One region of the Pseudodesulfovibrio mercurii genome, then DNA from elsewhere that is predicted to be linked to it. Evidence: predicted binding sites of a transcription regulator. Region 1 holds the regulator's gene; each other region holds the start of a gene.
What was found. The regulator sigma-54, encoded in region 1, starts transcription at its own class of promoters, with help from an activator protein. The targets are predictions, from matches to a motif close to CTGGCACGGNNNNTGCTT.
Positions count from the first base shown of each region.

Region 2: the regulator sigma-54 is predicted to act here: its motif matches at 2,582-2,599, upstream of prsT (XrtA/PEP-CTERM system TPR-repeat protein PrsT).
Region 3: the regulator sigma-54 is predicted to act here: its motif matches at 2,910-2,927, upstream of DND132_RS08020 (glycyl radical protein).

Region 1 covers NC_016803.1:586,945-591,418, reverse strand. The annotation lists gene lptB (LPS export ABC transporter ATP-binding protein) at 1-634, shown strand, start outside; gene rpoN (RNA polymerase factor sigma-54) at 871-2,280, shown strand; gene hpf (ribosome hibernation-promoting factor, HPF/YfiA family) at 2,315-2,857, shown strand; gene DND132_RS02760 (PTS sugar transporter subunit IIA) at 2,860-3,309, shown strand; gene rapZ (RNase adapter RapZ) at 3,328-4,209, shown strand; gene DND132_RS02750 (PTS sugar transporter subunit IIA) at 4,212-4,474, shown strand, end outside.
Region 2 covers NC_016803.1:1,334,455-1,338,928, forward strand. The annotation lists gene prsT (XrtA/PEP-CTERM system TPR-repeat protein PrsT) at 1-2,532, opposite strand, end outside; gene DND132_RS06165 (ABC transporter permease) at 3,170-4,300, shown strand; gene DND132_RS06170 (ABC transporter ATP-binding protein) at 4,302-4,474, shown strand, end outside.
Region 3 covers NC_016803.1:1,758,776-1,763,249, forward strand. The annotation lists gene DND132_RS08005 (APC family permease) at 1-250, shown strand, start outside; gene DND132_RS08010 (DMT family transporter) at 314-1,228, shown strand; gene DND132_RS08015 (sigma-54 interaction domain-containing protein) at 1,336-2,748, shown strand; gene DND132_RS08020 (glycyl radical protein) at 3,049-4,474, shown strand, end outside.

The sequences.
Region 1 (4,474 bases):
GGTGGTCGGCCTGCTCGGCCCCAACGGAGCGGGCAAGACGACCACGTTCTACATGCTCGTGGGCATCGTCCAGCCCAACACCGGCGAGGTCACCCTGAACGGGCGGCCGCTTACGGACAAGCCCCTGCACGAGCGCGCCCGCATGGGGGTCAGCTACCTGCCCCAGGAGAGCTCCATCTTCCGCAAGCTGACCGTGCGCCAGAACCTCCAGATCATCCTGGAGCAGACCGGCCTGACCTCGAAGCAGCAGCGCGTCCGGGCCGACGAGCTCCTGGAGATGTTCACCATCACCAAGCTGGCGGACCAGGCGGCCATGTTCCTGTCCGGCGGCGAGCGGCGCAGGCTCGAGATCGCCAGGGCGCTCATCCTCGCCCCCCAGTTCATCCTCCTGGACGAGCCCTTCGCGGGCATCGACCCCATCGCGGTCATCGACATCCAGGAGATCATCTCCGTGCTCAAGTCCATGGAGATCGGCATCCTCATTTCCGACCACAACGTCAGGGAGACGTTGAATATCTGCGACCGCGCCTACCTGGTCTACGAGGGCACGGTCATCCTGGAGGGAGGGCCGGACGAGATCGTCAAGTCCAGCCGCGCCCGGCAGATATATCTGGGCGAGGATTTCCGTCTCTGAGCCTTTTCCGCATCTTTTTCCGCTTTCCCGATTTACACCGTTCGCAAAGGTTGGTACACTTTTTTCATACCAGAAATATGCCCGTTGAATTTGCAATAGAAACAGGATGTTATCACAATTGTGTTGCATCCTTTAATTCACTGTGACATAGTCGAACTGAAAAAAATGGCTGCCGAATGAAAAAAATTTTCGTTATCCGGCAGCCGATAAATACAACCTCAAGCGGGTGATGAATCATGGGATTGGAACTTCGGCAACAGCTCAAGCTCTCACAGCAACTGGTCATGACGCCCCAGTTGCAGCAGGCCATCAAGCTGCTGCAACTTTCGCGGCTTGAACTGCTGGAGACGGTGCAGCAGGAATTGTTGGAGAATCCTTTCCTGGACGAGACCGAGACCGAGACCGAGGTCCCGGACAAGGCGGAGGTCCTGACCGAATCCCAGGCCGAGGAGGAACTGGTCCGCAACGCGGACTGGGAGAACTACCTCGGCGAATTCTCCTCCACCTCCAAGCAGGCCCTGTCCCGCGACCTGGAGATGCCGGAGGAGGGCATGTCCTTCGAAGCCCGCCTGGCCTCCAAGCCCTCCCTGGAAGGGCATCTCAACTGGCAGATGCGCCTGTCCAGCTTCACCGAGCACGAACTGGCCATCGGCGACGTCATCCTCGGCAATCTCGACTCCAACGGCTACCTCCAGGCCTCCATGGAGGAACTGACCGCCATGGTCCAGGCCACCCCGGAGGAGGTCGAGTCCGTCCTGACCCGCATCCAGCATCTCGACCCCGTGGGCGTCGGCTCCCGCACCCCGCAGGAGTGCCTGCTGGTCCAGATGGAGGTCCTGGGCTACGACGATCCGACGCTCATCTCCCTGGTGCGCGACCACCTGGAGGACCTGGAGAAGAACCGCTACAAGCCCCTGGCCCGCAAGTTCAAGATCTCCATGGAGGACCTCAAGGCCTACCTGGACCTGATCCAGACCCTCGACCCCATGCCGGGCGCCAATTTTTCCAGCACCGAACCGCACTATGTCAGCCCCGACGTCTTCGTCTACAAGTACGGCGAGGACTTCGTCATCATCCTCAACGAGGACGGCATGCCCCGCCTTCAGATGAACACCTTCTACATGGATTCCATGAAGGGCGCGGCCGACAAGGAGAAGGAATATTTTCAGGAAAAGATGCGTTCCGCCGCATGGTTGATGAAAAGTCTGTACCAGCGGCAGCGAACCCTGTATAAAGTAGTCGAAAGCATTGTCGGCTTCCAGAGGGCCTTCTTCGAGGAAGGCGTGACGAAACTCAAACCCCTGATCCTCAAGGAGGTGGCGGAAGACATCGAGATGCACGAGTCCACCGTGAGCCGAATCACGACCAACAAGTATGTTTCGACCCCTCACGGCATCTTCGAGCTGAAGTTCTTCTTCAACTCGGCCCTGGACCTGAACGACGGTTCCCAGGTGGGTTCGGAGAGCGTCAAGGCGCTCATCAAGCAAATGATCGCAGACGAAGACACGAAGAAACCGCTCAGCGACGAGCGCATCGGCGAGATCCTCCAGGAAAAGCTGGAAGTGAACATCGCCCGGCGTACGGTCGCCAAATACCGCTCGGCAATGGGCATTGCTTCGTCTTCAAAACGCAAGCAGTACTTCTAGTCCCTGCTTGGCACTCACAACCAGGAGGCAGCGTATGAACATCAGCTTCACTTTCAAGAACTTCGAGCCTTCCGATCACCTCAAGGGGTATGCGGAAAAGCGTTTTGAAAAGGTAGCGAAATACGTTTCCGATGCGGAGGCAGATCTCCAGGTCAACCTGCTGGTCGATAAGTTCCGCCACAAGGCGGACGTGATCCTGAACTCGGATCGCATTCACATCTCGGCCTATGAAGACTCGGAAGACATGTACTCCACCATAGACATGGTCCTGGACAAGCTGGAAGCCCAGCTTCGCAAGATGCGTGAAAAGATGAAGAATCGCCCCAGGCAGGCGAGTCCCAATAAATTGGTGCAGATGAACTACCTGTCCTACGAGGACCTTGCTTCCGGTTCGTCGCCCACCATCGTCGGCAGCGATGCATACGAGCCCAAGCCCATGTCCGTGGAAGAGGCCGCCATGCAGCTTGATGCCCGCGACAAGGAATTCCTGGTCTTCCTCAACGCGGAGACCGATGGCGTCAACGTTATCTACAAGAGAAAGAACGGCGATTACGGCCTCATAGACCCCGGTAACTAAGCATGAAACTCAGTGATTACCTGGCGAAGGAACTGATCCTTCCCGAGCTCAAGTCCGAGACCAAGTCGGACGTGCTGCAAGAACTCGTCGCCCCCCTGGGCGAGCAATATCCAGAGATGGACACGGACCATGCGGTCCGTGTCCTTCTCGACCGCGAGGGGCTGGGCTCCACCGGTATCGGCGACGGCATCGCCATCCCCCACGGCAAGCTTGAGGATCTGGGAAAGGTCATCGTGGTCGTGGGCCGCAGCCTCAAGGGCGTGGAGTTCGAGGCTCTCGACCACAGGCCCTGTACCATTTTCTTCCTGGTCCTGGCCCCGGAGCAGGTGGCGGGCATGCACCTGCGCGTCCTGGCCCAGATATCCCGTCTCCTCAAGGACGAGGAATTCCGCAAGGCGTTCCTGTCGGCCGAGGACGTCGAAGGGCTCTGGGCCCTCCTCAAGAGCGTGTAACTCCATGGGCGGACTCCGTTGACCTCGACCAATCCCTTTCCCGTGGTGATCGTCACCGGACTTTCCGGGTCCGGCAAGAGCACCGCCCTCAAGGTCTTCGAGGACCTGGGATTTTTCTGTATCGACGGGCTGCCCTCCGAGATGTCGCCCAAGCTGGCCGAGCTCATCCTGACCTTCGACACCAAGTACCGCGGCATGGCGCTCGGCATGGACCTGCGCCAGTTCGAGTTCGTGGACGGCTGGGGAAAGGCCCTGGAGGGGTTCGCCGAGTTGGGCATCACCCCGCAGGTCCTCTTTCTCGAGGCCAAGATGGCCGAACTGGTCCGCCGCTACGCCACCACCCGCCGTCCCCATCCGCTGGAGAGCCGCAACCTCGGCCTGGAAGCGGCCCTGGAGATGGAGAAGAAGCTCCTGGCGCCTGTCCGCTCGGGCGCGGCCCTGGTCCTGGACACCACGGACTACTCCATCCACGACCTGCGCCGGGTCATCCAGACCAAGTGGTCGGCCCTGGAGGACGTGGGGCTGGGCATGCGGGTGCACATCATCACCTTCGGCTTCAAGTACGGCGTGCCGTCCGAGGCGGACCTGGTCTTCGACCTCCGCTTCCTGCCCAATCCATATTTCGACAAGTCCCTGCGCTCCCTGTCCGGCCTGGACAAGGCCGTGTCCGACTACGTCCTGGACAATCCCACGGGGCAGGGCTTCATCCGGCGGTTCCACGATTTTCTGCTCTATCTTCTGCCTCTGTACGCCGAGGAAGGGCGCTACAGGATCACCCTGGCCCTGGGCTGCACCGGCGGCCGCCACCGGTCGGTTTCCGTGGCCGAGTCGGTACTGGCAACCCTGAAGGAAAAGGGGTATACGGTTTCGATCGAACATCGACACATGGAACTCGGATAGACATGGTTGCACAGACTGACAAGAAATCCGGCGTGATCGGCGTGGTGCTGGTCACCCACGGCAGCTTCGGCGAGACCCTGCTCAAGGCGGCCGAGATGGTCCTGGGTCCCCAGGAGAACTGCCTGGCCGTGGGCATCGACGTGAACAAGGGCGTGGACGAGGCCCTGGAAAATGTGCGCAAGGCGATCCAGTCCGTGGAGCAGGGCAAGGGCGTCATGGCCCTGACCGACCTGTTCGGCGGTTCGCCCACGACCATGTCCCTGTC
Region 2 (4,474 bases), 750 kb from region 1:
ATATCCGAGGTGGTATTCGATATCCGGGTTCTCCCCGGCGTTTTCCAGGGCCTTTTCCAGGACCTGCACGGCCTCGTCGTTGCGGCCGTTGACGGCCAGGGCGTAGCCGAAGGTATCCAGGACCGCGGGCTCGCCGGGCCGCTGCATGTAGGCGGTATAGCTCAACCGCAGCGCCTCGAGCCGGGTCTTGGGATCCCTCAGATAGAGCATGGCCAGGTTGTTCAGGGCCGGGACATAACGCTGGGACAGCTGGAGCGCCTTGTTGTAGCTGTCCACCGCCTCCTTGTCCTTGCCCAGCAACGTGTAGATGTTGCCGCGGATGGTCACGGCCATGTAGTTGTTCTCGTCGCGCTTGATGGCCGCGTCGATGTAGCTCAAGGCCTTCTTGGTCTCTCCGGAGGCGAGATAGACGTTGCCCAGCGCCACCAGGATGGACGAGTTGGAATCGCAGAGTTTCTGTCCTTCTTCCAGGGTCGCCAACTGGTTGGCCTTGTCGCCCGCCCCGCCGTAGATATCGGCCAGGGTCAGGTACCCCAACGGCTGGTCGGGGTAGAATTCGATGATCTGCTTGGCCGAACCCACGGCCTTGTCGAAGTCGCCCTTGAGCATATAGGTCCGGGTGCGCAGGCCCAGGGCCGCGCTCCGGCTGTGCTCTTCCAACTCGTCGCAGAGTTGCAGCACGTCTTCGTACCGCTTCATGGACAGCAGGACCTGGGCCCGGAGACGCTCCAACGAGGCGTTGAAGGGCAGCTTGCCGCGTCCGTCATCGAGCACGGCCAGGGCCTGGTCCGGCTTGCCGCCGCGCACCAGGCTGCCGGCATAGCTGAGGTAGGCCTCGGGACTGTTGGTCTTGAGCGCTTCCTGGAAGCTCGCCTCCGCCTCATCCGGGCGATGCAGGAGTTGCAGCACCAGGGCCTTGCCCAGCCAGGCGCGGACGTAGTCGGGCTTGCGCTCGAGCAGGGCCGTGTATTCCGTGAGCGCGCCCTCGGGGTTCTTCTGGGCCAGGTGCAGGGCGGCGAGGGTTATGTACGGATCGGAATTATCCGGATTGCTCTCCTTGGCCTTGGTCAGATATTCCTTGGCCTTGTCGACGTTGTTGTCCGAGAGTTCCACCCGTCCGAGCAGGAAATAGAGCACGGAGTCCGTCTTGCTGCCGTTCAGGCCGCCTTCGAGGGTGGCCCGGGCCATGTCCTTCTCACCGTTCTTGATGTAGAAGGCGGACAGAATGATCATGGGCCGGATGGAATCCGGCGAAGCGGTCACGGCGCGGGCCAGGTCGGTCTCGGCCTGCTTCATGTTGCCCATGGCATAGTTCAGCGCACCCATCTTGAGGTACGTCGCGCTGTCGTCGGGCCGGTTCTTGGTCACGGCCTCGTATTGCTCGATGGCCTCTTCGGTCTCGCCCTTCATGGTCAGGGCGTCGGCCAGGGTCATCCGGGCGGCGACGTTGTCGGCGTCCTTTTCCAGGACCTTGCGGGCCTCGGCCATGGACTCGTCAACCCGGTGCTGCTGCAGGAGGATCATGGAGATCATCTCACGGGCCTTGAGATAGTCGTCGGCGCGGTCCGCGGCCACCCGGAGATGGCTGATGGCCGTTTCCAGATCGCCCACGGCGTAGTAGCTCAGGCCCAGGAAGAAATACGAATCCGCGTCGGGCCGGATGGATATGGCCTTGTGGTAGGCGTTGATGGCCTCCTGGTAGTTCTTCTGCAAATACATGGACAAACCGACGGTCTTGTCGGCGTACGGCATCTTGGGCGCCATGGACCGGAGTTCCTTGGCCAACTGGGCCGCGGTGTCGAACTTTTTCTCCTCCAGCATGGCCTGGGCCTTGATATACTTGGCGTAGGCGTCATGGGGATAGGCGTCGCTGATGGCGGTGAAGGTCTGCCGGTAGGCCTTCTTGTTCTTATCCTCCAGCTCGCGGCCGGCCTTGAAGTACAGGGCTTCGCGGTTGGTCGGGTCCTTGGCCAGGACCTCGGCGATGGCCTTGTCCGCGGCGTCCTTCCGGCCCCGGCTCTTGTAGACCTGGGCCAGGCCGATGCGCGCCTCGGTGTTCTCGGGGGCCAGCTGGAGCGCCTTGCTGAACCATTCCTCGGCCTGCACGTCATTGCCGCCCTCAAGCAGCAGGTGCCCGAAGAGCAGTGCGCCCTCCACGGATTCGGGGTAATCCTTGCAATACGCGGCCGCGTACTCCAGGGCCTTGGGCTTGTTCTGGGAAAGCCGCTCCAGACGGGCCAGGTCGTACCCCAATTCCTTATCATACGGATTTTGCAGCTGGTACTTTTCGAAATTCTTGCGCGCCTGGTCCAGCTTGCCGGTGGCCAGGTACGACTTGGCCAGACCGAGCCGGGCCTTCAGTTCATTGGGGTGCTCATCGAGGATCGTCTTGTAGATGACGATGGCGCCGGAATAGTTGCCGTCGTTCCGGTACTGCTCGCCCTCTTCCAGCATATTGGCGACGTCGTTCTTCCCGCATGCGGCAAGAAGGACAATGATCATGGTCAGGTAGACAAAATTCTTCAGTTTCACGGCATCCTCCAAATATGATGCTCCGATTCCTCAGGCGGAGCCCACCATATAGCCAGAATCATGCCAGGAGGACTGTTCACAAAAAAATACATTAAAAACGAATGTTTAAGCTAGATATATTCCTTATATTAAACGAAACGGACCCCCCTGAAGTCCGGTTTATCCGGACTTTCCGTTTTCCCCGAAAAATGATCCCGGAAGGCAATCAGCTTTCTAAAAAAAGACGAGAAAAATTCTAAAAAAAAGTCCCGATAGTTTTCCACAGATCATGACGTTTATTTCTGTATCGAACGGTCATTTCCAGCGAATTGATATCGATGTCGATACATAAACCATTTTACCATTGATTTTATCAATGCACGCACCCTCAACCTGAACTTATGGCATTATTCATATATATATCGAATAGATATATTATGAATAAGCGAGTTGTCCGCTTTTCCCGGATCAAAACGAGGGTCATTTCCGGACACAATGCATCGGGCAGGACTTGAGCGTGTCCGATCTCACCTCGATTTGCGTTTTTTTGCACAAAAGTCGTGGACGATGAGCCTGTGGGGGCCATATCTTTCCGGTTGGCACCCCGGCGCGAAATTTGCTATTTGATATAGCCATCAACGAGAACAATCGGACCACAATGATCGCCACCATCGCCTGCCAGAATCTTTTCCACGACAAGCTCCGTCTGGTCGTGACCCTGACCGGAATCGTCTTTTCCGTGGTCCTGATCACCATCCAGGTGGGCCTCTTCCTCGGGTTCACCACGACCATCTCGTCGGTCATCGACCACTCCGGGGCCGACGTCTGGGTGACCTCGCCGGGCGTCAAGAACTTCGACATCGCCCTGCCCCTCAAGGAGAGCAAGTATTACGATACGCTGTCCGCGCCGGGCGTGGCCCGGGCCGCCAAGTTCATCACCCAGTTCGCCAATTGGAAAAAGCCGGACGGCGGCCAGGAGTCGATCCAGATCATCGGCTTCGAACCGGCCAAGGGCATGGGCGGCCCCTGGGGCATGGTGGCCGGGTCCACCGACCTCCTGGACCTGCGCGACGGCATCATCCCGGACCAGCTCTACGTGGACAAGCTCGGCGTCCCCAGGCAGGGGGTGGTCGTGGAGATCAACGACAAGCGGGCCCGCGTGGTCGGGTTCACCCAGGGCATCCGGTCCTTCACCACCTCGCCCTTCGTGTTCGCCAATCTGGACACGGCCTGGAAGGTTTCGAGCCTGAAACCCGGCGAATTCACATACATTCTGGTGAAAGCGGACAAGGGCGTCTCCCCCGAGGCCCTGCGCGACTCCATCCGCCGACACGTGCAGGGCGTGGACGTCTACACCACCGGGGAGTTCAGCTGGAAGACCCAGCGGTACTGGATGTTCAACACCGGCGCTGGCACGGGCATCCTCATCGCCGCCTTCCTCGGCCTCGTTGTTGGCACGGTCATCGTGGCCCAGACCCTGTACGCCACCACCCTGGACCACATCGCGGAGTTCGCCACCCTCAAGGCCATGGGCGCGCCCAATTCCTACATATACGGCATCCTGCTCACCCAGGCGTCCCTGAGCGCCGTGCTCGGCTACGGGTTCGGCATCACCATCTCGATCATGGTCTCCCGGCTCAGCGATTTCACGGCAACGGCCATCGTCATCCCCCCCCTGCTGGGCGGGGGCATGTTCTTTCTTACCCTGTTCATGTGCGTCAGCTCTGCGGTGATCTCCATCCGCAAGGTCATGGCGCTCGACCCGATCCTGGTCTTCAAGGGGAGGTAGGATGACGACGAAGACGGCCATCGAACTCCGGAGCATATCCAAGGCCTACGGCCCGGCGGGCAACCAGGAGTATGCCCTGCGCGACGCCACCCTGGACGTGGTCCGGGGAGAGGTGCTCATGCTCATGGGCCCGTCGGGCAGCGGCAAGACCACCCTCCTGTCCATCATGGGCTG
Region 3 (4,474 bases), 1.2 Mb from region 1:
TGGCGCACTGACCTCCATCCTGTGCCTGCTCCTGCTCTGCATCCCGGGTTCGCCCGCAGCCATCGCCGAAGCGCCGGCGTGGTGCCTGGTCGTCTGGGTCGCGATGGGCATCAGCTTCTACTTCTCCAGCCGCAAGGTCTGGTCGCAAATGCCCGAGCCGGAACTTCGGCGGGATATCCTCGGAACGGAAGATATCAAGGTGTTCTTCAAGGGGGCCAAAAACCCCGAGATCGCCGTCCCCGCCGACTAGCCCCTATCGGCCATCCCCCCCGCCCCACCCGGCGGGGGGGCCAGGCCGATTGCCGGAACACTCATGTTGCGGAAATCCATCCATGCGGGCGGGCCGCTGCTCATCCTCTCCGGCGCGCTCTGTTTCAGCACCACGGGCTTCGCCTCCGCGCTGGTGGTCGCCGACGGAGCCTCCGTGCTCGCCGTCGGCGCCGTACGCATGCTGATCGGCGGCGCGGCACTGGCAGCCTGGTGCGCCTGGCGGGGCATCCTGCCGAAACGAGGCAGCTGGAGCGCGCGGGACCTGCTGCCGCCCACCCTTGCCCTGGCCGCCTATCAACTGCTTTTCTTCAAGGGAACGAATACGGCGGGCGTGGCCCTGGGCACGGTGATGAGCATCGGCATCTCGCCCATCGCCGTCGCCGTACTGAACTGGATCGTCAACGCGGAAAGACCGGCGCGAGCGTGGTATCCGGCCACCATCGTCGCCCTGTTCGGCCTGGTGCTCCTGAACTGGACGGACGGCTCGCCGGACCGGCTTCGCTCCCTGCTGCCTTCCATCGGGGCCGGGTTCGCGTACGCCGTCTACGTGGTTTTCAGCAAGCCATTGCTGCGCTACGCCCCGGAAACCGGCATCATGGAGGTTTGTCTGCTGTGCGGCCTCTGCCTTTCGCCGTTTCTCTTCCTGTCGCCCATGCGCTGGCTGGCCTCGGGCACGGGCATTGCCGTTGCGCTGGACCTCGGCTTGGTCACGGCCGCTCTCGCGTTCACGCTCATGCTCGGCGGGCTCCGCACCACTCCGGCTCCGACGGCCGCCACCCTGGGACTGGCCGAACCGCTCTGCGCCGCGCTGCTCGGCTTCCTTTGCCTGAACGAGGCGGTCACGCCGCATGCGGTCGTCGGCATCGCCTGTCTCATGGGAGGAGCCCTGATCCTCTCTGTCTGGCCATCTCCTTGCAATTCGTTGAACAATCGGCCAAAAATCCATAACCGGACGTGAGAAGCGAATGGAGAGAATGAACGATGAAGGACTTCGACATAGGCACACTGCGTAACGTCAGCCGAAAAATCGTTTTGACACCAGAAATGCAGGCCCTATGGGAATCCATGGCCGTAGGGGTAGCCGTGGTCAACGCCCAGGGCGTCTGCGAATACATGAACTCCATACAGCGCCGCACGGATGGGTTCACCCACATCAACGTAGTGGGCCAACACATCACGAACCTCTATCTCCCCCACGAACGCGATCTCATTCCGACCATGGAGTGCCTCCAGAAGAAGGCCCCCCTGCTGAAACGCGCCTACTGGTACAAGACCACGAACAACTATCTGGCCAGCACGGTCACCGATTTTTTCCCTCTCTTCGACAACGGCGAAATAGACGGCTGCATCGCGTTCATCATCTGGCTCGGCCCCACCCTGATCAATGGCAAACGGGACAGATGCAAGGCCCCGGCCTTTTCCGGCCATACCTCCGGCCTCTATACCTTTGACAGCATCGTGGGCCGCAACGCGCAGCTGCTTGACGTCATCCATGCGGCCAAGGCCGCCGCGAAGACCTCGGCATCGGTCATGATCTGGGGAGAATCGGGTGTGGGCAAGGAGGTTTTCGCCCAAGGCATCCACTCCGAAAGCGAGCGAAGCGGCAAGCCGTTCATCCCCGTCAACTGCGCGGCCATTCCGGAGAACCTGCTGGAAGGCATTCTGTTCGGCACCGTCAAGGGAGCCTATACCGACGCCACGGACAAGGCCGGCCTTTTCGAAAAGGCCGACGGCGGCACCCTCCTGCTCGACGAGCTGAACTCCATGCCCCTGACCCTGCAGACCAAGCTGTTGCGGGTTCTGCAGGAAAAACGCGTCTGCCGCCTCGGCTCCTATTCGGAGATTCCGGTGGATGTCCGCATCGTCAGCGTGCTGAACGAGCCGCCCCTGGCCGCCGTGGAGCGCGGCATCCTGCGCCTCGATCTCTTCTACCGGCTGGCCGTGGTCGGTCTGGAGATTCCGCCCCTGCGCGAGCGCAAGGACGACATCCCCATCCTGGCCCACTCCTTCGTCGAGGTCTCGGATCTGCGCGCCGATCACAAGTCGATCCGTTTCTCGGACGACGTGTTCCAGCAATTCCTGGAATACAGCTGGCCGGGCAACATCCGCGAGTTGGCGCACGTCATCGAATGCTGTCTGGTCATGCTCGGTTCCGCGGACGTCATCACCGACTCGTGTCTGCCGCCGCACTTCCGGAAGGCGCACATGCATGCGGAACACGCTGCCGCACCGGCGGCCTCCACCGCGTCCGTTCCGGTCGAAGCGAGCGCCGTCAGGTCCTATTTCGACTACGCCGAGGTGCAGCGCGGCGAGGTCGTCCCCCTCAAGCAATGTCTGAACGACTATGAGCGCCACTGCATCCAGAACGTGCTGCGCGTGACCGGCGGCAACGTCGCCAAGGCCGCCCGCATCTTCCGGATGACGGCGGCTGGCCTTCGGTACCGCATCAAGACGCTCGACATCTCCGACGGCTACTGAGCCGCCTTCGCCGACACCACCGACCCGCCCCGGCGGCCGGGCGAAAGGAATCTTTTCTAAAAGAAAGATTTCCTCCTAATCGCAAAGAGATATTGCTCTCCCTCATCGGGGTTTTCTCTAAAATAGTCCCAAAAATCAAGGATGTTAAGCAAAACACCCGACTGGCACGCCTTGTGCTACCCGGCAAGGTATTCGCCCCATTTGCGGCGTAAATGTACAAAACCCAAACCGGGAGAAATCGCTATGACGCAAATCGAGTCCAACAACTCCAAGAAGCAGGCCATAGATGCAGTGGCGAGCATGCCTTTCGACATGACAAAGGTGGCCACAGGCCCCACGGCGTACAAGATCAACTGGGAGACGATTAACGCGAGGTTCAAGGAATACAAGGACTTTTTAATGGAAGCGCCTCAGGTGATGGACCCGGAGCGCCTCCAGTTCCTGCACGATGTATACACCGAGTACAACGGTGAGCCCGTTGTATACATCCGCGCCAGGCTGCTTGAGCGGGTGCTGACCCAGAAGAAGATTTTTCTCGACGGCAACCCCATCGTCGGCACCCTCACGGGCACGCGTTGCGGCGTCTATCCCTATCCGGAGTGGAACGTCCAGTGGATCAAGGACGAGATGCAGATGGCCAAGATGACGTCTCTTGGCGAAATGAAGATTCCCCGGGAGACCGAGGACCTGCTGAAGCAGACCTACAAGGAATGGAAGGGACGCACCTGCATCGACCTGAACAACAAGATGTTCAAGGATATGTTCGGGTTCGATTCGCACCCCTACCACAAGGCCGGCATGTTCTACGAGAACGTCAGCGTGGCCAGCGGCTCCGGCATCGCCGACTACCCCAAGGTCCTGAACCACGGCATGCGCGCCGTTCTCGACGACCTGAAGGAGCGCCTGCGCAATTGTCCCACCACGCTGGCGGACAAGGAGCGTTTCGACCTCTACCGTTCCATGATCGTGGTCTGCGAGGCCGTCATCGCCCATTCGCACCGCTACGCCGAACTGGTGGAAAATGCCGCCGCCGAGGAGACCGACCCCAAGAACAAGGCCGAACTCCTGGAGATCGCGGAGATCTGCCGCCGCGTGCCCGAATTCCCGGCCCGCAACTTCCGCGAGGCCATCCAGTCCTTCTGGTTCATGCACGTGTGCATCGAGACCGAGCAGATGGCCTGCGCCACCTCGCCCGGCCGTTTCGGCCAGTACATGTATCCCTTCTACAAGAAGGACATCGAAGAGGGTAAGCTGAACCGTGAGCAGGTCGTGGCCCTGCTGAAGCTGCAATGGATCAAGCACATGGAGCTGGCCGAGTACCAGGGCGGCTCCTACGCCAAGACCCTTTCCGGCCACACCGGCCAGACCATGACCATCGGCGGCCTGGACAAGGACGGACGCGACGCCAGCACCGAACTCGAGGTGTTGCTGCTCGAGACCCAGATCCAAGCGCGCGGCATCCAGCCGACCCTGACCCTGCTCTATCATCCGAAGCTGTCCGAGTCCTACATGGGCAAGGTCGTGCAGTGCATCCGCGGCGGCTCGGGCCAGCCCCAGATCCTCAACAACACCGCCGTGATCGAGCGCACCCTGGCCCGTTTCGCCCAATACAAGGACGGCATCACCCTGGAGGACGCCCGCAACTGCGGCAACTACGGCTGCGTATCCACCGGCATCTGCGGCAAGGGCAGCTTCATCACCCAGGAGGACCAGCCCTGTCTCGCCA